Linked DNA regions of Sphingobium yanoikuyae. The protein of the gene in region 1 interacts with the protein of each later gene in a pairwise test. Links are inferred from orthologs where the notes say so. Each region holds a gene or a part of one and is shown on either strand. Other genes may lie near its edges. The genes, in order: U0025_RS19625 and U0025_RS16255.

Region 1 (5,289 bases):
CGATATCCGGCGCACCCTCGTCCACGTCCGGCGTGCCCGGATCATCCACCGGCACCAGCGCGATCGGCTTGCCGTCCGGCCCGAACAGATAGGGCGTGCGGCTGTGGCTGACCAGATAGTCGCTCGCCCCTTCCGGCTTTTCCGCATTGTAGAGGACGACGAAGTCCTTGGCCACCTTTGCGATCTGTTCCGGCGTGCCGGTCAGGCCGACGAGGCGCGGGTGGAAGGCCGCGACATAGGTTTTCAGCACCGCCGGCGTGTCCCGCTTCGGGTCCACACTGATAAAGATCGGCTGCACCTTCGCGGCGCGGGCGGGCGCTGCCTTCTCGAAGGCACTGAACGCCTGCATGATCCGCTGCAGATCGACCGGGCAGACATCCGGGCAATAGGTATAGCCGAAATAGACGATCCGATACTGGCCCTTATAATCGTCCCAATGCACGGTCTTGCCATCCTGGTCGGTCAGGGTGAAGGGCGCACCGATGCGCGCACCGACCAGATTGCCCTGCTCGCTCTCGCCGCTTGATGCATTGCCGCCAGCCCCCATATTGCATGCCGTCAGCAAGGCCAGAAGCGGCAGGGCGAGCGAGATCAGCGCTTTGTTCATGGTGTCGCCTGCCATGCCTTGCTATGGGCCGATTTGCAAATCGAACGGGGCGCGCGACGATGAAGATTGGGATGAAGAGCGGACTTTCCACCTGGCTGTTTCTGGCGCGGCCTGCCGCCATCACCCTGGCACTGATGGCCCCGGTTGCGGCCCAGGCCCAGTTTTCCAACAATTACAACTTCCTCAAGGCGGTGAAGGACGCCGACGGCGAAAAGGCGACCGACCTGCTGCAGAAGCCGGGTTCGACCGTCATCAACAGCCGTGACGTCACCACCGGCGAAACCGCGCTGCACATCGTCATCGGCCGCCGTGACACGACATGGCTCAACTTCATGCTGTCGAAGGGCGCCAATCCGAACCTGGCCGACAATAATGGCACCACGCCGCTGCTGCTCGCCGTGCAGAACCGGTACGAGGAAGGCGTGCGCCTGCTGCTCGCCCGCGGTGCCCAGGTCGACAAGACCAATGGCAGCGGCGAGACCGCATTGATCCGTGCGGTGCAGCTGCGCGACATCGGCCTGGTCCGCCTGCTGGTGGCGCAGGGCGCCAATGCGGACAAGCGCGACACGATCGCCGGCATGTCCGCCCGCGACTATGCCGAACGCGACAGCCGCACCCCCGGTCTGGTCGAAGCGCTCGATTCCGCCAAGGCCAACGCCGCAGCGCCCAAGGGCCCGGTCCAGGGTCCGGTTTTCTGATATGAAAAAGGGCGGCCTGACCGCCCTTTTCTTTAACCCTTACCAGCCCAATTCCGCCGCATAATCCGGGTCGGCCAGCGCCGACAGGCGGCGAGCGGCGCGGCGGGCAAAGCGCAGCGTCTCTGCCTTGCGCCGGGCGGCGGCCAGCGGCTCGAACGGCGCGGCGCGCACCAGTTCGGCATCATATTGGTCGGCGACGATCAGGCCGGTGCGCGTCGGCCACAGCGCCTCGCTGTCGAACAGGCCGGTGTCGAAGCCCGATGGCACCGCCCAGAAATAGCGGTCGCAATAGTCGAAATAATCCGGCCATTTCATGTCGCCCAGCAGGTCCGCCCGGCTGCACTTGATCTCGACGATGGTCAGGCGCCCGGCGCTGTCGATCGCCATGATGTCGGCCCGCCGGCCATTGGGCAGCGGCACTTCCAATATGCCGTTCATGTCATGGCGGTGGAACAGGCGCAGCGTGCCGCGCGCAACCGCCAGCGCGGTCCCGTCGGTCAGCGGTGAACAGCGATCGGCGTCTTGGGCGGCGTCTTGGATGGTCATGGCACCAGATTAGAACAGGAAGGGAACAAAAGAAAAGACCGATTCGGACATGGGGTCCGAACCGGCCTTCAAAAGGGCGTCACTGTCGCGCGGTGAGCGCGGATCAGCGATAGAAGACGTGATTGTCGATCGACGCCAGCTTGGTCTTGCCCCAGCCCGGCGACACGCGGCGGGCATGGAAGAACAGTGCGCCTTCGGCCTGGCTGTCCCAGCTGTCGTCGAGGGCGATCTGCGCGATCGCAACCGCCTCGCGCCAGGAATCGCTGGCGATGTTGATCGGCGGCATGCCGTGACCACGCACGAAGCTGAACTGGCTCGGCTGATAGATGACGCCGCACAGGCTGCTGGCGAAGCGGCCCGACTTGGCGCGGTTGATGATGACGCGAGCAACGGCCAGCTGGCCCTCCAGCGTTTCACCCTTGGATTCGAAATAGACCGCACCGGCCAGGCACTTCATGTCGCCTTCGACATCCTCGGGAGCGCCTTGCGCATCAACCAGGGCTGCCAGGGTCTCGGCCTTGGGCTCGATATCGGTCGAAAAATTGCTGCCAGCCTTGGAGCCGGAATCCAGCGACTGCGCGACTTCCTGCGGCGCAGCGAAAACGACGGCGGGCTTGGTGCCGGCCGTGGGTGCGCTAGTCAGCGCGGCGGTTTCCGGCAGGGAAACCGTGGACAGGGAGGCCTCGCTGGCGCTCGACATGTCCGACGCCGTAACAGCCGCAGCGGCCGACAGCGTAAATGCCGCGATGATCGCGGCCTTCAGACGAAAACTCATTATTGCTCAAAATCGTGCGGTTATTGGCCAGAAACGTCGATTGTAACCGATATTCTGTGACGTTCGGCCGCCCCCCGTCTGCGTGTTTACCGGCCCGCCCCCCATGGACGAATGCAGGCAACCTGCGCGTTCAGCGTTGGCCGCCATTGCCCGCGCGCGTGCAAGGAGTCAACGATCAGCAGATCGTTTCAGCGGCGAACCGTTCCGCATCCGCGATATCAAGCTCCACCAGCCACAGGTCGGGGTCCGATCTGCGCCGGCGTTCGGCATAGGCGGCGAACGCCTCAGGCCCCTCTTCCGCAGGGGGTCCACAGCGCATCAATGCATGGCCGCCGCGAAAGTTCGATACCCGTTCGAAAATTGCGGATTCCCGCCCCTTGTCCATCACCTGGACCAGGATGACGCCGCTCATTGCATCGCCCTTGGCCAGGATCATGGCAAATCCGCCGGCGGCATTCACCCGCTTCACCAGCGCGCCGACCAGCATCGCGCTGGTCAGCCGCGCGGCCGGACTGTCCTCAGCCATGATATCCCGGCAGCGATGACAGCGGAATCTGCGATCGCATGAAGGTGCCGGTGCCCCGGCCCACCTCTTCCCCGTCCGAATCGAGGATGCTCGCCTCGGCGACATAGACACGGCGCTTGCCGCTGATCCAGCGCCCCTCGGCGCGCAGCTTTCCGGGACCGATCGGCCGGGTGAACAGCAGGTTGAAGGCGGTGGTCAGCAGGAAACGATCGCTGACCAGACTGTTAGCGGCATAGAAGGCCGCATCGTCCAGCATCTTGAAATAGACGGTGCCATGCACCGCGCCGGCGGCATGGAAATGCCGCTCGTCGACCTCGAAATCGATCACCGACCGGCCGGGTTCCGGCACGCGCAGGGTCGACAGGAACAGGTCGTTGATCGGCGCGCTGTTGTAGAGATGCTCCAGCGCGCGAAAATGCGCCGCCTCGCCACTGGCGAGCGCGGCGGCCTCAGGCGGCGTCACGCGCCTCACCACCGGCCAGCAGCGCATGCAGCGCCTCGGCCGACTTGGCACCGCGCAGGCGCGTCACCTGCGCCTCGTCGCGCAGATAGCGGGACACACGCGCCAGCGTCTTGAGATGCTCGGCGCCGCTGTCCTGCGGCGACAGCAGCGCGAACACGATATCGACCGGCGCATCATCGACCGCGTCGAACGGCGCCGGCGGATCGAGCAGCACGACCACGCCGCACATGCGATCGAGGCCCGGCAGCTTGGCATGGGGAATGGCAACGCCGCCACCGAAACCGGTGGAGCCCAGACGCTCGCGCTCCAGCAGCGCATCGGCGGCCGCTTCGGCATCCACGCCATAGGATTGCGCGGCAAGAGCCGCGATCTTCTGGAACAGCATCTTCTTGCCGTTCACAGTCACCTCGGTGGCCAGCGCGTCCGGCGAGACAATATCGTTGAAATGCACCATTTTACTTCCGGGGGCAGCCGAGGCGCGCCCAGCCTGTCGAAAAAAATGCGCGTTGCTCGGAGAAACTAAAGCCCGGCCCCATAGGCCGCCTGCACCCGGAGGTCAACAGGCGGCCCGGCTTGGCAGGGGGTCAGCCGCGCGGCTCGACCCAGCCGATCGTGCCGTCCTGACGGCGATAGACCATATTATAGGCCGACGTTCCGGCATTGAGGAACAGCAGCGCATTGGTGTTGCGCAGGTCCAGCATCATCACCGCGTCGGACACGCTGGCTTCGGGAATGTCGACCCGCGTTTCGGCGACGATCAGGGGCGCATCGGCCACTTCGGCCTCCTCGTCGGCGGCACCGGCGAAGATGGTGTAACCCGCACCGTCGATATCATCGACACTATAGCCATTGGCGCGCTGCGCCTCGGCAGCGGCGGCCTGGATGCTGCGGTCCTTCAGGCGGCGCATATAGCGGCGCAGCTGCTTCTCGATCCGGTCCGATGCCTGGTCGAAGGCGGGATGCGCCTCCTGCGCCTCGCCGGCGCCCTTCAGGATCAGGCCGGTCATCACATGGCAGACGATATCACAATGAAAGGCGCCATGCGGGGCCGGTCGGAAGGTCACCTGGGCGGAAATCGTGCGGGAGAAATATTTCTCGGCTATCGCTTCCAGCCGGTCGCTGACGTGCTGCTTGAGCGCCTCGCCCGTCTCGACCTGATGCCCGGAAACACGGATATCCATATGCCTTCTCCTTATTCTTGCCGGGACGCCGGATCAGCGGCCCGGTTGGCACGTGGCAAACGCCGGCAGGTTCAGGCCGGCGGCGCCTCCTCGAGCCAGAGCGGCTTATCCAGCTTCGCGACGAAAGCGGCATGCCTCTCCAGCTCCTCCGCGCTCGCCGTGAAGACGCGCGCGGGACGAACAGGGCGAACAACGGCGGTTTCCGTCAGTTCCACCCTGACGATCTCTTTCTCTTCCTCCTGTGCAAGACCCAGGCCGATCTGACGGCCGCCGGTCAATTCGACATAGAGCTGCGCCAGCAGTTCGGCGTCGAGCAGCGCGCCATGCTTGACGCGATGGCTGCGGTCGATGCCGTAACGGGTGCAGAGCGCGTCCAGGCTGTGCTTGGCGCCGGGATGCAGGGTGCGAGCGATCGCCACCGTGTCGATCATCCGGTCCATCGACACGGCGTCGCGCGCGCACAGCTTCAATTCGTGATTGAGGAATCCGAAGT
Region 2 (16,041 bases), 700 kb from region 1 along the record:
CATGATCTGGCGATAGACGAAGCGCTGGGCAACCAGCAGATGGGCGGGGTAGCGCACCTTGTTGCCGTCGAGCCGATAGGCCATCCAGCCACAGGCGATGTCGATGCCGGTGAAGACCAGCCAGTAGAGCGCCATGGTCGCGACGTCGCCGCTGGTCTGGGCCCAGCCATGCTGCTGCACGCGCAGGATCGTGCCCGCGATCGACAGGATCAGCGCCAGGTCGATGAGCGGCGAGATGGCGGCGAAGACGATCTGGAACAGCCAGGCCTGCGGCATCCCGACAAGCGCAAGGCCGGTCGGCTTGCGGCTGCGCAGGATGGCGGCATGTTTCCACAGGCATTGCAGCGTGCCGAAGGCCCAGCGATAGCGCTGCTTCGACAGTGCCTTGAAGCTTTCGGGCGCCTCGGTCCAGGCGACCGCCTCGGGATCGAAGGTGACGCGCCAGCCGGCGCGCTGGATCGCGATGGTCAGATCCTGATCCTCGGCCAGCGTATCTTCGGGATAACCGCCGACCGCGTCCAGCGCCGTCCGGCGCCAGGCGCCGACGGCGCCGGGCACCACCGTCATGGCGTCGAAGCCGGCGAGCGCGCGCCGCTCCAGATTCTGCGCGGTGATATATTCCAGCGCCTGCCAGCGGGTGACGAGATTGACCCGGTTGCCGACACGGGCGTCGCCAGCCACCGCGCCGATCGCCGGATCGGCGAACCAGCGCGCCAGCCGCGCGATCGTCAGCGGCTCGAACTGGGTGTCGGCGTCGAGCGCGATCAATATCTCGCCAGTGGCATCCTTGAGAGCGCGGTTGAGCGCCGCCGCCTTGCCGCCATTCTGCAAGGTCAGCAGGGTGACGCGCGGATCGTCGGCAAAGGCGCGGGCGACGATCGCGCTGGTCTCGTCTTTCGATCCGTCATCGGCGACGATCAATTGCAGCGCGGGATAGTCGCTGGCCAGCACGCGGCGCACCGATGCCTCGATCACCCGTGCCTCATTATAGGCGGGGATGATGACCGAGACGGTCGGCTGATAGACGGGCGGCGCCGGGCGGTCGCGCCGGGTCTGGAACCAGGCGAGAAAGGTCATCAGCAGCGCGCGCGCGATGCCGAGCGAGATGGCGACATAGAAGATCCAGCCGAGCAGGGCCGAGATGACGGCGAGTGTGATGAACATGCCGACATCGACGCGCACGGCGGTCAGGTCGCCGGCACGGACCGGCGGCATTGCCGCTTCGCGCGACAGGCCGGCAAGGCGCGACACCGGCACGAAGCGATAGCCTTCCTTCTGCAGGGTGGTGATGATCTGCGGCAGGGCCGCGACCGTCTGAGACCGTTCGCCGCCGCCATCATGCAGCAGGATGATATTCCCGGACCGCTCGGCATCGGCGGCATGAACCTGGTCGATCACCTGGCGGACGATCGTATCGGTGCCGGGCCGCTGCCAGTCATTGGGATCGACGTGCAGACCGACGACGGTATAGCCGGCCTTCTGCGCCGCCAGCGCCGGCCCCAGTTCGTCCGCCGTGGTCGGTTCGGCGTCGCCGAAATAGGGTGCGCGGAACAGCTTCATGCTGCGCCCGGTATAGGCCTGGACCAGCCGCTGGGTGGCGTTGAGTTCCAGCCGGGTGCTCTCGTCCGACCAGGTGGCAAGGTTGGGATGGCTGTAGCTATGGTTGCCGATCTCGTCGCCGTCGGCGACGATCCGCTGCAACAGGCCGGGATGCTCCAGCGCATTTTCGCCGATGACGAAGAAGGTGCCGGGCACATGATGCTGTTCCAGCACCGACAGGATTTTCGGCGTCCAGGTCGCGTCCGGGCCGTCGTCGAAGGTGAGCGCCAGCATCTTGGGCTGGGCGCCGCCGGTCCGCCGCACCTGATAGGGGGTGGGCAGGACATGATAGGTTTCGCGCAGGATCGTCCCCTGCGGGCCGAAGGCGATCGAGCGGCTGCCGTCGGTCGGCGTGGCGGTGATGCGCAATATCTCGCCCGATCCCTCGACATCGGTGTCGAGCTTGCTCGCGACCTGGCGCAGGTCGGGCCGGCTGCCGTTGCGGAAGGCGGTGAGGTCGGACCAGATGCCCGGATCCTCGCTGCCCAGCCGCCACAGCGCCACGCCCTGGATGCCGAGGCGGCGCAGCGCCTGCAGCTCGTTCCAGCTGGCGGCGGCATCGAGCATCCAGACCTGATGGCGATGGCCGTCATCATCATAGGCGAAGCCGGCATTGCCGCTGGCGGGATCGAAGCTGACCGGGGCGTCGCTGTCATGGGCGGCGAGCCAGGCCTCGTCGAGCGACAGGGCGTCGGCGCCGCCATCATGCCAGTCATAGGCATAGCTGCCGAGCGCAACGATGATGCGATCGCGGCCGACGCGGCGGCTGGCATCCTCGACCGCGCGGGCGAACCAGTCCTGCGCCGCGATCGGGCCGGGCGTGCCGCCCTGCCAATGCTGGTCATAGGCCATGAAGATGACATGGTCGGCAATTTGGCCGAGGCGGGTGAGCGGCCATTCCTCGCCGGCGGGGGCGGTGACGGCCAGCTTGGCGCGGGCGGGCAGGTCGCTGCGCAACTGGCGCAGGAAATGGAGATAGGCGGGCAGCGCGCCGGACGGCAGCGATTCAAAGTCCATCACCAGCCCGGCATCATGATGCGCCGCGACCGAGGCGGCGAGCCGCTGGGCCAACTGGCGGGTGGCGGCCGGATTGGCGAGCAGGCGGGCGGTGCCGGCGCCGTTCCAGCCATGGGCGTCGAGATTCTGGACCATCGGCAGCAGCTTGGGCGGTCGGCCCATGCTGGCGATCATCTGGTCTAGGCGCGGGTCGGCATGGAATCGGGGCGCGGGATCGCTGCCCGGCACGGTCACCAGGGCGGGCACGACCCAGTCGAGCTGGCCGACATGACGGCGCAGCGAGGCGATGCTGCTTTCGTCATCGGGGACATAGAAGCCGACATTGAGCGGACGGGCCTGTGCGACATGGCCGGGCCAGCGCGGCAGCCATTTGGACAGGTCATGGCGCAGCCGCGACATGCCGGTCAGATGCGCGGCGCGGGGCTGGGGCAGGGGCAACGCCAGGTCGCCTTCCGACGGGACGGCGATCAGCGTCGTCGCAAAGGCGATGGTGGCGGCGATGATGGCGCACAGCAGGGCGGCGAGGGCGCGCCGCGCCCAGATGCCGCGCCGGCCGGTGGGATCGAAGAAAATGGGTCTGGTCATGGCCTGTGGTCCGCGCGTCGCTACTCCTCTGCGACGATGACGCGGCAATAGGCCGGCCCGGCTTCCCGCCGGATGATCCCATCATGAAATCTTGGTCATGAACCTCATCGCGCGGTCCAGCGATCGGCCAGGCGTACCGGCTTCCATAGGTCGGGGCCCATCAACAGCAGCGCCATCCCGCCGCTGGCACATAGAAAGGCCAGCGCGGCGAGCGACAATTGGCCGATGGTGACCGATGGATGGCCATGGGCGAGCGCAGTAAGGGCACGGCCCTCGGGCCAGAGCGTGGCCAGAAAGGCGAGGCCGAGCAGGCGCAGGCCGATCTTCAAGGTCCAGCGGGGACGCCAATTGTGCATCATGTGCCGCCTCCGTTGCGGCGGCATCGCAATTAAGCGGACGGGCATAGGGATGCGAGACAGGGAACCGGCAGATTGCGTAGGGATTTCATAGCATTTGAGGCGCATACGGGCCGTCCGGGCCGGAATCATATGCGAATCCTATGCCGGGGAGGGCAGACCCCTATGGTTTTCAAATGGCCTTTCATGGCATGGCGGCCCGATAGAAAGACGAAGGGCACGCATAGATGACTGAACAGGGGGATCCGGCCGCAGGCCAGGATCGCACGCCGCATGGCCGACCGGCTGCGCTTGCGCTCGGTGCGCTGGGCGTGGTGTTCGGCGATATCGGCACCTCGCCGCTCTATGCGCTCAAGGAAAGCTTCGTCGGCCATCATCCGCTGACGGTCGATCCGCTGCATATCTATGGCGTCCTCTCGCTGATCTTCTGGACCATGACGCTGATCGTCACCGTCAAATATGTGTTCATCGTCATGCGCGCCGACAATGATGGCGAAGGCGGCAGCATGGCGCTGCTGGCGCTGATCGGCCGGCGATTGGGCGAGACGCGCTGGACCCCGGCGATCGCGATGCTGGGGGTGCTGGCGACCGCACTCTTCTATGGCGACGCGATCATCACGCCGGCCATTTCGGTGCTGTCTGCGGTCGAGGGCCTGACCATCGTGCAGGCGAGCCTGGCGGATATGGTGCTGCCGATCGCGATCGTCATCCTGATCGCGCTGTTCCTGATCCAGCGCTTCGGCACGGCGATGGTCGGCATGGCCTTCGGCCCGATCATGGCGATCTATTTCATCACGCTCGCCGCGCTCGGCATCGCCAATATCGTCCAGCACCCCGAAATCATCGGCATCGTCAATCCGCTCTGGGCGATCCGCTTCTTCGCAATCGACCCCAGGCTCGCTTTCCTGGCGCTCGGCTCGGTCGTGCTGGCGGTGACCGGCGCAGAGGCGCTCTATGCCGATATGGGCCATTTCGGGCGCAAGGCGATCAGCATCGCCTGGCTCTATGCCGCCTTTCCCTGCCTGATGCTCAACTATCTGGGGCAGGGGGCGCTACTGCTCGACAATCCGGCGGCGGCACAAAATCCCTTCTTCCTGATGGCGCCGGACTGGGCGCGTCTGCCGCTGGTGATCCTGGCCACCATGGCGACGATCATCGCCAGCCAGGCGGTGATCTCCGGGGCCTTCTCCGTCACGCAACAGGCGGTGCAACTGGGTTTCCTGCCGCGCCTGCGCATCCTGCACACCAGCGCGTCGGCGGCGGGACAAATCTATGTGCCGCTCATCAACTGGCTGCTGCTGATCTTCGTCATCCTGCTGGTGCTGGGCTTTGGCAACAGCAGCAACCTGGCCGCCGCCTATGGCATCGCAGTAACCGGCACGATGGTTATCACCGCCTGCATGCTGGGCTTGCTGACCTTCAGCGTATGGCGCTGGCCGCTGCCGGCGGCGGCGGGTGTCACCGGCCTGTTCCTGATCATCGACGGCGCCTATTTCGCGTCGAACGTGACCAAGATCCCCGATGGCGGATGGTTCCCGCTGCTGGTCGCGGCGGTGGTCTTCACCGTGCTGACCACCTGGGCGACCGGGCGGCGCATCATGCGCCATTATCTGCGCGAAGGGGCGATGGAGCTGGACCTGTTCGTGCGATCGACGCTGGCCTCGCTCAAGCGCGTGCCGGGGACGGCGATCTTCCTCTCCTCCACCACCGACGGCGTGCCGCCGGCACTGCTGCACAATGTGAAGCATAACAAGGTGTTGCACGAACGGGTCATCATCCTGACCGTGCGCACCCAGGGCGTGCCGCATCTGCCGCTGCAGGGGCGCACGACGGTGGAGGATCATGGATCGGGCTTCTACCGGTTGATCCTGCGCCATGGCTTCATGGAGGATGTGGATATTCCGGCGGCGATGAAGTCGGTCCACGACTGTGGCGGGCCGATCAGCGTCAAGGACACCAGCTATTTCCTCAGCCGTCAGACGCTGATCCCGTCAGAGCGGCCGGGCATGGCGATGTGGCGCGAAAAGCTGTTCGCCTGGATGATCCGCAATGCCGAAAGTCCGATGGCCTTCTTCAACCTGCCGACCAACCGCGTGGTCGAGCTGGGGTCGCAGATCGAGATCTAGAGCCTGATCGTCTGAGGCGAAAGCGCTCCGCGCTTTCACCGATGGCGTGAATCAGGCTCTATTTTGATGTCAGTCCGCACCCTGTTTCAGGCGGTAGCCGATCCCCAGTTCATTGCTGATGATCTGCGGCCGCTGCGGGTCGGCCTCCAGCTTCTGGCGCAGGCCGCGCACCAGCACGCGCAGATATTCGACATGATGGGCATGTTCGTTGGGCCAGACATGGTCCATGATCTGCTTGTGGGTGATGACCCGGCCGGGAAAGCGCGCCAGCTGCTCCAGCACGCCATATTCCTTGGGCGTCAGATGCACCTCGACCCCGCCCTTCGTGACGATATGGGCGACCAGGTCGATCGTCAGGTCGCCGGCCGTCACCTTGGTCGATCCGCCGTCGCGCGTCATCCGGTTGCGGAGCGCCACCCGCACGCGGGCAAGCAGTTCGTCGGTATCGAACGGCTTGGTCAGATAATCGTCAGCGCCCAGGTCCAGCGCGGCGACCTTCTCATCGGTGGCGTCACGCGCCGACACGATGATCAGCGTCGTGTCGCTTTCCTTCTTGATGATCGGCACCAGCTCCAGCCCGTCGCGATCGGGCAGGCCCAGGTCCAGCAGGGTGATGTCGGGCCGCTCGCTGCGCAGCTTGTCCAGTGCTTCGCGCGCGGTCTGCGCCTCGATCGTGGCATAATCGGCGCGGGCGAGGGCGGCCTGGATCAGCCGGCGGATCTGCGGTTCGTCGTCGACGATCAGCAGGCTGTGGCGCGGCTTCATGCGATGTCCTTTTCCATGATGTCGGTGAGGATGAGGGATTGGGGAATGTGCAGGGTGAAACAGGCGCCGGGCGGGGCGGCAACGGTGCGGGCCGATACGGTAAGGCCCATTGCTTCCGCAAAGGCCTTGACGATGGCGAGGCCAAGGCCGGTGCCGGTCTTCGACCGATCCGATCCTTCCAACCGGGTGAAGGTGTCGAACACGCGCGCTTCCATGCCGGCCGGGATGCCCGGCCCCTGGTCGATCACCGACAGGCTGATGGCGTCGGGCTCGCGCAGGCTGCGCACGGTCACGGGCGTGCCGGGATCGCCATAGCGGCCGGCATTGTCGAGCAGGTTGATGAGGATGTGGTGCAGCAGCACCGGATCGACCCGGACCAGCGGGATGTCGGGCGGGATCTGCACGTCGAGATGGCGATCGGCCAGCGCGCTGCGGCTGTCATGGGCGGCGCTGGCGACCGCATCGAACAGGTCGGTCGCCTCCGCTCGCATCGGCAGTGCGCCGGCCTCCACCCGCGCCATGTCGAGCAGATTGGCGACGAACCGGGACAGGCGCTGGGCCTCGCCATCCAGCGTATCGATCAGCTCGGGCGAGGGATGGGTGCGCAGTTCGCGCGTGGCCGAAATGATGGTGGTGAGCGGCGTGCGCAGATCATGGCTGACCGAGGAGAGGAGGGCGGAGCGCAACCGGTCGCGCTCGCGGATCTGCCCGGCTTCGATCATCGCCTCCTCCAGCGCCATGCGGTCGAGCGCGATCGCCGCCTGGTCGATCAGGCTCATCAGCAGCGGGAACTGATCGGATCGGACCGGTTCGCCGGCGTCCTCGCGGGCCAGGCCGATCACCGCCAGCACCGCGTCCTTGGTGGGCACCGGCAGAAACAGCCAGTCCGACGCGGTGAGGGTGGAGGAGCCGCGCCCGGCCGGCTCGCCATGCTCCATCGCCCAACGGGCGGCGGCGCGCTCGATCTCGTCCAGCCGATCCTCGGGCGGATAGGCGGCGCGCAATTGCGGCCCTTCATCCGACGGGATCATCAGCACGGCTCGCACGTCGAACAGCCGGGCGATCTCGGCGCAGATGGCGTGGCGGATTTCCTCCAGGCTGGGGGAGGCGGTCAGCTGGCGCGAGAAGCCGGCCAGCGTTGCATTCTGCCGCGCACTGGATTGGGCCAGCACCGACTGGGCATGCATCCGCGCGGCAAACTGGCTGGTCACCACTGCCACGCCCAGGAAGACGAGGATGGAAATGACATTTTCCGGATTGCTGACGGTCAGCGTGCCCGTGGGCGGCAGGAAGAAGAAATTATAGGCAAGGCTGGAGGCGAGGCCGGTGGCAAGGCCGGTGCGCAGGCCATGACTGGCCGCCGCGAACATCACCGGAACCAGATAGAGAAGCGCGATATTGCCGAGGTCGATCACCTCCAGCATCAGCCGGCCGAGCACGGTCATGCCGATCACCGCCAGCATCGACCAGACATAGCCAATCGGGTCGCCCCAATGGCCGCCACGGGTGACTTTGGTCCGCGGCGCGCTTTCCTCGCCGGGCATGACATGGACGGCGACCGGGCCGATGTCGCGCACCAGCCGGTCGACCACCGACCCATGGCGCAATTCGAACCACCAGCTGCGCGCCGACTTGCCGATCACGATCTGGGTCGCGCGCGCGTCGGCGGCGAAGCTGCGCAGTCCATCGGCGACGCTGGGGGCCGGAATGGACGCGGTCTCGGCGCCGAGGCGGGAGGCGAGGGCAAGCGTGTCGGCCAGACGCTGCCGGTCCTCGTCCGACAGCTGCAGCCCACGCGGGGTTTCGATATGGATGGCGGTCCAGGGCGCGCGCAGCGCATCGGCCAGCCGCTTGGCGGAGCGGACAAGGCCGGCGGCGCTGGGCTGTTCGCTCACCGCCACGATCACCCGCTCGCCCGCCGCGAAGCTGCCCGCCAGCGCATGGGCGCGGACATAGTCGAGCATCTGGGCATCGACCGCCTGGGCGGCGCGGCGCAGCGCCAGTTCGCGCAGTGCGGTCAGGTTCGACTTGGAAAAGAAATGGTTGAGGGCGCGGCTGGCTTCCTGCGGGATATAGACCTTGCCGTCCTTCAGCCGCTCGATCAGCTCGTCGGGCGGAATGTCCACCACTTCGATCTCGGCATGTTCCAGGATCGAATCGGGCACGGTCTCACGCACGCGAACGCGGGTGAAGGAGGCGACGACGTCGTTGAGGCTTTCGACATGCTGGATGTTGATCGTCGAATAGACGTCGATGCCGGCGGCCAGCAATTCCTCGACATCCTGATAGCGTTTGGGATGGCGGCTGCCCGGCGCATTACTGTGCGCCAGCTCGTCGACCAGCACCAGCTGGGGATGGCGCGCGAGGATCGCGTCGATATCCATCTCGCCCAGGCTGTGGCCCTGATGATCGACGGTGCGGCGGGGGATGATCTCATGGCCATGGACCAGCGCTTCGGTCTCGCGCCGGCCATGGGTTTCCACCACGCCGACGACGACATCGACGCCTGCCTCGCGCCGCTGCCGTCCTTCGGTCAGCATCTCCCATGTTTTGCCCACCCCCGGCGCAGCGCCGAGAAAGACCTTCAGGCGGCCACGGCCTTCCTGCGCGGCGGCGCGCAGGAAGGCTTCTGGATCAGGGCGATGCGGTTCGTTCACTGGGTCCGTTTAGCGCCAATCGCATCCAGCCGTCGATTGAGATCGAACAGATTGACGCGGGGTTCGCCGATGAAGCCCAGCAGGGGCTGCTCGACGCTCTGTTCTACCAGGCTGCGGACGCGCGCCGCATCGATCCCGCGCGCGGCGGCGACGCGATCGACCTGATAAAAAGCTGCCTCGGGGCTGATATGGGGGTCAAGCCCCGAGGCAGAGGTGGTCACCAGATCGGACGGAACAAAACGACCAGGTGTAGCAGCTTGAAGAGTCTCGACGTCGGTCTTGACGCGGTCGGCCAGCGCCTGGCTGGTCGGACCAAGATTGGAGCCGGAGGAGGCAAGGCCGTCATAGCCCTTGCCCGCCGCCGACGGACGGCTGTGGAAATAGATGTCCGAGGTGAAGGCCTGACCAATGATGGTCGAACCGACGACCTTGCCCTGATCCTCGACCAGGCTGCCATTGGCCTGGGACGGGAACACTGCCTGGCCGATGCCGGTCAGCGCCAGCGGATAGGCAAGCCCGAGCAGCAGGGCGAAGAGCAAAGTCATGGTCAGGGCCGGACGCAGAGCGGATTTGAAATCGGTAAACATGGATTTGTCCTTCCTCAGGCGAGGCCAAGGCCGTTGACGGCAAGGTCGATCAGCTTGATGCCCACGAACGGCGCGATCAGGCCACCCAGGCCATAAATGGCGAGGTTGCGGGCCAGCAGCGGACCGGCGCCGATCGGGCGATAGGTCACGCCCCGCAATGCCAGCGGCACCAGACAGGGAATGATCAGCGCGTTGAAGATGATCGCCGACAGGATCGCGCTTTCCGGCGTGGCCAGACCCATGACGTTGAGGATGCCAAGGCCCGGATAGAGCGCGACGAACATGGCCGGGATGATCGCGAAATATTTGGCCACGTCATTGGCGACCGAGAAGGTCGTCAGCGCGCCGCGCGTCATCAGCAACTGCTTGCCCAGACCGACTACCTCGATCAGCTTGGTCGGATCGCTGTCCAGGTCGACCATGTTGCCGGCTTCGCGGGCCGCCTGGGTGCCGGTGTTCATGGCGACGCCGACATCGGCCTGCGCAAGGGCAGGGGCGTCGTTGGTGCCGTCGCCGCACATCGCGACCAGGCGACCGCCCTGCTGTTCCTTGCGGATCAGGGCCAGCTTGTCCTCCGGCGTGGCCTGCGCCAGGAAGTCGTCGACCCCGGCCTCGGCCGCGATGCTGGCGGCAGTCAGCGGGTTGTCGCCGGTGATCATCACCGTGCGGATGCCCATCTGGCGCAGTTCGCCGAACCGTTCCCGGATGCCCGCCTTGACGATATCCTTCAGGAAGATCGCGCCCAGCAGCTTGCCGTCCTTGGCCACCGCCAGCGGGGTGCCGCCGGCACGGGCGATCTCGTCGGTGATGCGGCGCAGTTCGTTGGCGACCGGGGTGGAACCCAGGCCCGGATTGGCCTTCAGCACCGAATCCACCGCCCCCTTCTGGATCGTCGATCCATCGATGGTGACGCCGGAAATCCGGGTCTGGGCGGTGAAGGGAATGACCTCCGCATTGGCGGGCAGGGCGTCTACCGACTGGTTGAAGCCTTCGCGGGCCAGCAGCACGATCGAACGGCCCTCGGGCGTCTCGTCGGCCAGGCTGGCGAGCAGCGCGGCCTGTGCGAGCTGGACCGGGGTGGTGCCGCCGACGGGACGGAATTCGGTCGCCTGACGATCACCCACGGTGATGGTGCCGGTCTTGTCCAGCAGCAGCACGTCGATGTCGCCCGCTGCCTCGACCGCGCGGCCCGACTTGGCGAGCACGTTGAAGCGCACCAGACGGTCCATGCCGGCAATGCCGATCGCCGACAGCAGGGCGGCGATGGTGGTCGGGATCAGGGTGATCAGCAAGGCCGCCAGGATCGCCACCGGAATGGCACCGCCGGCATAGCTGGCGAAGCTAGGGATGGTGCCGACCGCGATCAGGAAGATGATGGTCAGACCGACCAGCAACAGGGTGAGGGCGATTTCGTTCGGCGTCTTCTGGCGCTCGGCACCCTCGACCAGCGCGATCATGCGATCGAGAAAGCCCTGGCCGGGATTGACGGTGACGCGGACGCGGATCTCGTCGGAAATGACGCGGGTGCCCGCCGTCACGGCCGAACGGTCGCCGCCTGCCTCGCGGATCACCGGCGCGGATTCGCCGGTGATGGCCGCTTCGTTGACGGAGGCGACGCCGGAGACGACCTCGCCATCGGACGGGATCAGATCGCCGGTCTGGACCAGCACCACGTCCCCCAGCTTCAGCGCGCTGGCGGCGACATTTTCATAGCTTTCGCCATGGCCCTTCAGCCGCTTGGCGGTCAGGTCCGCCTTGGTCGCGCGCAGCGAGGCGGCCTGCGCCTTGCCACGGCCTTCTGCCAGCGCCTCGGCAAAGGTGCCGAAGAGGACCGTGAGCCAGAGCCAGATCACCAGCTGCAGCTTGAAGCCGGTGGCCAGGCTGTCCTGCCCGACAAGGAGCAGGACGGTCAGCAGGACCGCAACGATCGCGGTGGTGAACATCACCGGGTTGCGGATCAGTTCCTTGGGATTGAGTTTGCGGAAGGCGTCTCGACAATCCGGGACGATCAGGTCCGCCGTGAAGAGCGATTTTTGTTCGGATTTGTTGGAGGATCGGGCCATGTGCATGGATCCTTAGAAAAGCTGGCCACGGATCATCGCGAGATGATCGGCGATGGGGCCAAGGGCGAGGCTGGGCAGGAAGGTCAGGCCGCCCACGATCAGCACGATGCCGACCAGCAGACCGGTCCACAGCGCCCCGGTGGTGGGGAAGCTGCCGGCGGTTTCGGGCGTATATTTCTTCGCGGCCAGGCTGCCTGCGATGGCCAGCATGGGAATGATGATGAAGAAGCGGCCGATCCACATCGCGACGCCCAGCATCCCGTTATAGAAGGGGGTGTTGGCGGTCAGGCCGGCAAAGGCCGAACCATTATTGCCGACGGCGCTGGTGAAGGCGTAGAGGATCTCGCTGAAGCCATGCGGTCCCTTGTTGAGCGGCCCGGCCAGGCCCGCGTCGGTGACGCTGGCGATGGCGGTGAAGCCCAGGATGATCAAAGGCAGCACGGCGATGACGAGCACGGCCAGCTTCACTTCGCGGCTCTCGATCTTCTTGCCGACATATTCCGGCGTGCGGCCGACCATCAGGCCCGCGACGAACACGGCCAGGATGGCGAACAGCAGGAAGCCATAGATGCCTGCGCCGACGCCGCCGACCACGACTTCGCCCAGCTGGATGTTGAACAGCGGGATCATGCCGCCCAGCGCGGTGAAGCTGTCATGCATGGCGTTGACCGCGCCGCAGCTTGCCGCCGTGGTGACGACCGCGAACAGGGAGGAGGCAGCGATGCCGAAGCGGACTTCCTTGCCCTCCATATTGCCACCGGCGATGCCCAGATTGTGGAGTATCGGGTTGCCGGCCGCTTCCTGCCAATAGGTGACGGTGACGCCGGCGAGGAAGATCAGCAGCATGGCGGCGAGGATGGCCCAGCCCTGGCGCGGGTTGCCAACGGCCTTGCCGAAGGTCCAGGTCAGGCCAAAGCCGATCACGAAGATCGACAGCATCTGCACCAGGTTGGTGAGCGCGGTCGGATTCTCGAAGGGATGGGCGCTGTTGGCGTTGAAGAAGCCGCCGCCATTGGTGCCCAGCATCTTGATCGCTTCCTGGCTGGCGACGGGGCCAAGCGCCAGGGTCTGCTTCACGCCTTCCAGCGTGGTCACGTCGACCGACCCGGCCAGCGTCTGCGGCACGCCGCTCGCGATCAGGAACAGGGCATAGACGATGCAGATCGGCAGCAGCAGATAGAGGGTCACGCGGGTGACGTCGGCCCAGAAATTGCCGATCGTCGCTGCGCTGCGCCGCGCAAAGCCGCGGAACAGGGCGAAGGCCAGGGCAATGCCGGTGGCGGCCGACAGGAAATTGTGGATGGAGAGGCCCAGCATTTGGGCCAGGTTCGACATGGTCGACTCGCCCGAATAGCTTTGCCAGTTGGTGTTGGTGGTGAAGCTGATCGCCGTGTTGAAGGCGAGGTCGCTGCTGGTGCCGGCAAAGCCCTGCGGATTGAGCGGCAGCAGCCCCTGCAGACGCAGCACCGCATAGGTGAAGAGCAGCAGCGCCACGTTGAAGAGCAGCATATGGACCGCGTAGCGGCGCCAGCTCTGCTCGGCATCGGGATCGATCCCCGACAAGCGGTAGAAGCCCCGTTCGATCGGGCCGAAGACGGCATGAAGCGGCGTGCGGCGGCCCTCATAAAGCGCGAACAGCCACAGGCCCATCGGCTTGGTCAGCGCCAGCAAGATGCCGACAAAGGCTGCGATCAGCAGCCATCCCTGGAAGGTCATGTGCGGCCCCCCTTAAAAGCGTTCAGGCCGTGCGAGCACGGCGACGAGATAGACGAGAAGCCCGGCGGCGGTGATCGCCGCGAGCCAGAGGTCGATGGTCATGGCATCCCTCCTTCAGGCGTCGCCGCACAGCCGGACATAGCCGAGGCTAGCCGCCGTGAGCGTCAGGATGATGCCGATCCACAAGAGATCCTGCATGGGGGTAACTCCCGCATCACGCCCGCCGCGGGAGGCGGACAGGGTCGTTAGCGAGCGCCCGATTAGGCCCCTCTTCCGTTTGAATGCGAGACGCGGGGCGGGGCGGCTGCATAGTATTTGCGTATGATTGGCGAGCCGGGGTGCCGCTGGAGAGCGATGGAAAGCTTTTCTTGCCGATCTGGCAGCATTGCTTGAGCGACGATTCTCTATACGATCAGTAGATAAGCCGCTCGAGTCGGCAGAGAGGACGCATTATGGCCTATCAGGATCAGGACGGACCGTTGACGCGCCTGCGCGATCGGCTGGCGCAGGCCCTTTTCAGGGAGCCTGCCGTCGTGCTGTTCGAGCGCGATGCGGACGACCGTGGCGCACCGGTGTCGCGTGCCGATCGCGAACGCCAGCCACAGGATGCCTGCGCCTGATCGAAGGAAACCCTGTGTTTCCAGGGCGAAAGCCAAACGCCTCTTCGCAGCGGCGGAACATCCGCTAGATAGATTTCCAACAGCATGGCGCGCCGATCGCGCCATCGCCTTGAAGGAGATCCAGATGGCCACCAGCCCGCGCGAAGTTACCCGTCCCGTCGATCCGTTGATCCTGGAGCGCTGGTCGCCCCGCGCCTTTGACGGTTCCGCCATCCCCCAGGCCGATATCGATACGCTGTTCGATGCCGCCCGCTGGGCGCCTTCGGCCTTCAACTACCAGCCCTGGCGCTTCCTCTATGCCCATCGCGACAGCGCTGACTGGGCGCGCTTCCTCGACCTGCTCTTCCCGTTCAATCAGGGCTGGGTGCAGCATGCCGGGGCGCTGGTCTTCGTCATTTCCGACACGCTGATGGCCGCGCCGGGATCGGAAGACTATAAGCCCTCGCACAGCCACAGCTTCGATGCGGGCGCCGCCTGGGCGACGCTGGCGCTGCAGGCGACGCGGCTTGGCTATCATACCCATGCCATGACCGGCGTCGATTTCGACAAGGCCCGCGCCGAACTGGCCGTGCCGGAGCGTTTCCGGATCGAGGCGGCGATCGCGATCGGGCGTCAGGGCGACAAGGCGGTCCTGCCCGAAGCGCTGCAGGCGCGCGAGGCGCCGAGCGGCCGGCATGAGATCGAGACATTCGCCCATCAGGGCAATTTCATCGTCTGAAAAAAAAGGGCGGCGTTTTGAAACGCCGCCCTTTCCGTATCAGGTGGTGGTCCAGCCGCCGCCCAGGGCGCGGAACAGGTCCACCTGGGCAAAGGCAACGGCGCGGTTGGCGGTCGCCAGGTCCGCGTCCGCCGATGCCTGGGTGCGCAGCGCATCCAGCACGGTCAGGAAGTCGATCTGCCCCTCGCGCTGGCGTGCCAGGCTGATCCGCGCAGCCCGAGCCGCCTCGTCCCGCGCCGACTGCAGCGTCGCCCGCCGTTCCAGCGCATTGGCGTAGGCGGACAGCGCCGTCTCGGTTTCCTCCAGCGCCTGCAGCACCGTGCCGTCAAAGGCGGCGAGCGATGCGTCGCCATCCGCCCTGGCTGCCGCGATCTTCGCGCGGTTGGCTTCCTGATTGGGGAAGGCCCAACTGATCAGCGGCCCCAGCAGGAAGTTGAGCGGCCCGGCGCCGAACAGATTGCCGCCGCCGACTGCGGTGGTGCCGATCGATCCGCCCAGCGTGATGCGCGGATAGAGGTCGGCCGTCGCGACACCGATACGCGCGGTGTCGGCCGCCAGCCGCCGTTCGGCCGCGCGCACGTCCGGTCGCCGGGCGAGCAGTGCCTGGCCGTCGCCGACCGGGATCGGCTGTGTCACATTCGGTGTCACGGTCGCGTTCTGGACGGACGCGGGCAGCTCCTGCGGCGTGCGCCCGGTCAGCGTTGCCAGCCGGAACAGGGCGGCATTGCGATCGGCAACCAGATTGGGGATCAGCGCCTGCTGCTGTTCGCGCAGGGTGGTCACCCGGATCACGTCCAGCCGGTCGGACCGGCCAGCATCGAAGCGGGCGCCGGTGATACGGATCGACTTGTCGAGCAGGTCGACCGTCTCCTTCGCGACGGCAAGCCGCTGCGCCGAGGCGGTGGCGTCGACATAGGCGCGCACCGTATCGGCGACGACGGCAACGCGGACCGCATCGGCGTCGGCCTGCGCCGCACCGACATCGCCGCGCGCGGCCTCTATGCTGCGCTTCACCCGGCCGAACAGGTCGACCTCATAGGCGACGTCCAGCCCCATATCGACGGTCCAGTTTTCCCGGTCCATGCCGGGCAGGGTCTGGGCCTGCGACACCCGGCCATAGGTCGGGGAGCCGCTGATATTGGTGCTGGGCAACCGGTCGGAGCGGGCGCCGCGCAGCTGGGCGCGGGCGCGTTCCAGCCGGGCGACGGCAACGCGGATGTCGGTATTGGCCT

The links.
Region 2: the proteins of U0025_RS19625 (region 1) and U0025_RS16255 interact in binary tests that used the Escherichia coli proteins (3 or more experiments, as listed by UniProt). The link is inferred for Sphingobium yanoikuyae from one-to-one orthologs.

The regions. Positions count from the first base shown.
Region 1 is NZ_CP139979.1:4,242,147-4,247,435, forward strand. The notes cover bases 2,336-5,272. They hold U0025_RS19625 (PTS sugar transporter subunit IIA), read right to left. Parts: upstream 4,070-5,272; coding sequence 3,602-4,069; downstream 2,336-3,601. Other genes in these bases: U0025_RS19610 (cell wall hydrolase), read right to left, coding at 2,336-2,626; U0025_RS19615 (DUF1491 family protein), read right to left, coding at 2,802-3,152; U0025_RS19620 (PaaI family thioesterase), read right to left, coding at 3,145-3,642; hpf (ribosome hibernation-promoting factor, HPF/YfiA family), read right to left, coding at 4,200-4,796; dnaQ (DNA polymerase III subunit epsilon), read right to left, coding at 4,868-5,272. Also shown: U0025_RS19595 (SCO family protein), read right to left, coding at 1-622; U0025_RS19600 (ankyrin repeat domain-containing protein), read left to right, coding at 667-1,305; U0025_RS19605 (MmcB family DNA repair protein), read right to left, coding at 1,345-1,851; more of U0025_RS19610, read right to left, coding at 1,955-2,335; more of dnaQ, read right to left, coding at 5,273-5,289. UniProt on the Escherichia coli protein: Seems to have a role in regulating nitrogen assimilation.
Region 2 is NZ_CP139979.1:3,533,939-3,549,979, reverse strand. Bases 6,245-9,505 are described here. They hold U0025_RS16255 (sensor histidine kinase), read right to left. Parts: upstream 9,106-9,505; coding sequence 6,445-9,105; downstream 6,245-6,444. Other genes in these bases: kdpC (potassium-transporting ATPase subunit KdpC), read right to left, coding at 9,102-9,505; U0025_RS16260 (response regulator), read right to left, coding at 6,245-6,448. Also shown: U0025_RS16275 (glycosyltransferase), read right to left, coding at 1-3,201; U0025_RS16270 (hypothetical protein), read right to left, coding at 3,306-3,560; U0025_RS16265 (potassium transporter Kup), read left to right, coding at 3,785-5,683; more of U0025_RS16260, read right to left, coding at 5,753-6,244; more of kdpC, read right to left, coding at 9,506-9,692; potassium-transporting ATPase subunit KdpB, read right to left, coding at 9,707-11,755; potassium-transporting ATPase subunit KdpA, read right to left, coding at 11,768-13,471; kdpF (K(+)-transporting ATPase subunit F), read right to left, coding at 13,484-13,573; U0025_RS16230 (hypothetical protein), read left to right, coding at 13,924-14,091; U0025_RS16225 (nitroreductase family protein), read left to right, coding at 14,216-14,809; U0025_RS16220 (efflux transporter outer membrane subunit), read right to left, coding at 14,849-16,041. UniProt on the Escherichia coli protein: Member of the two-component regulatory system KdpD/KdpE involved in the regulation of the kdp operon. KdpD may function as a membrane-associated protein kinase that phosphorylates KdpE in response to environmental signals.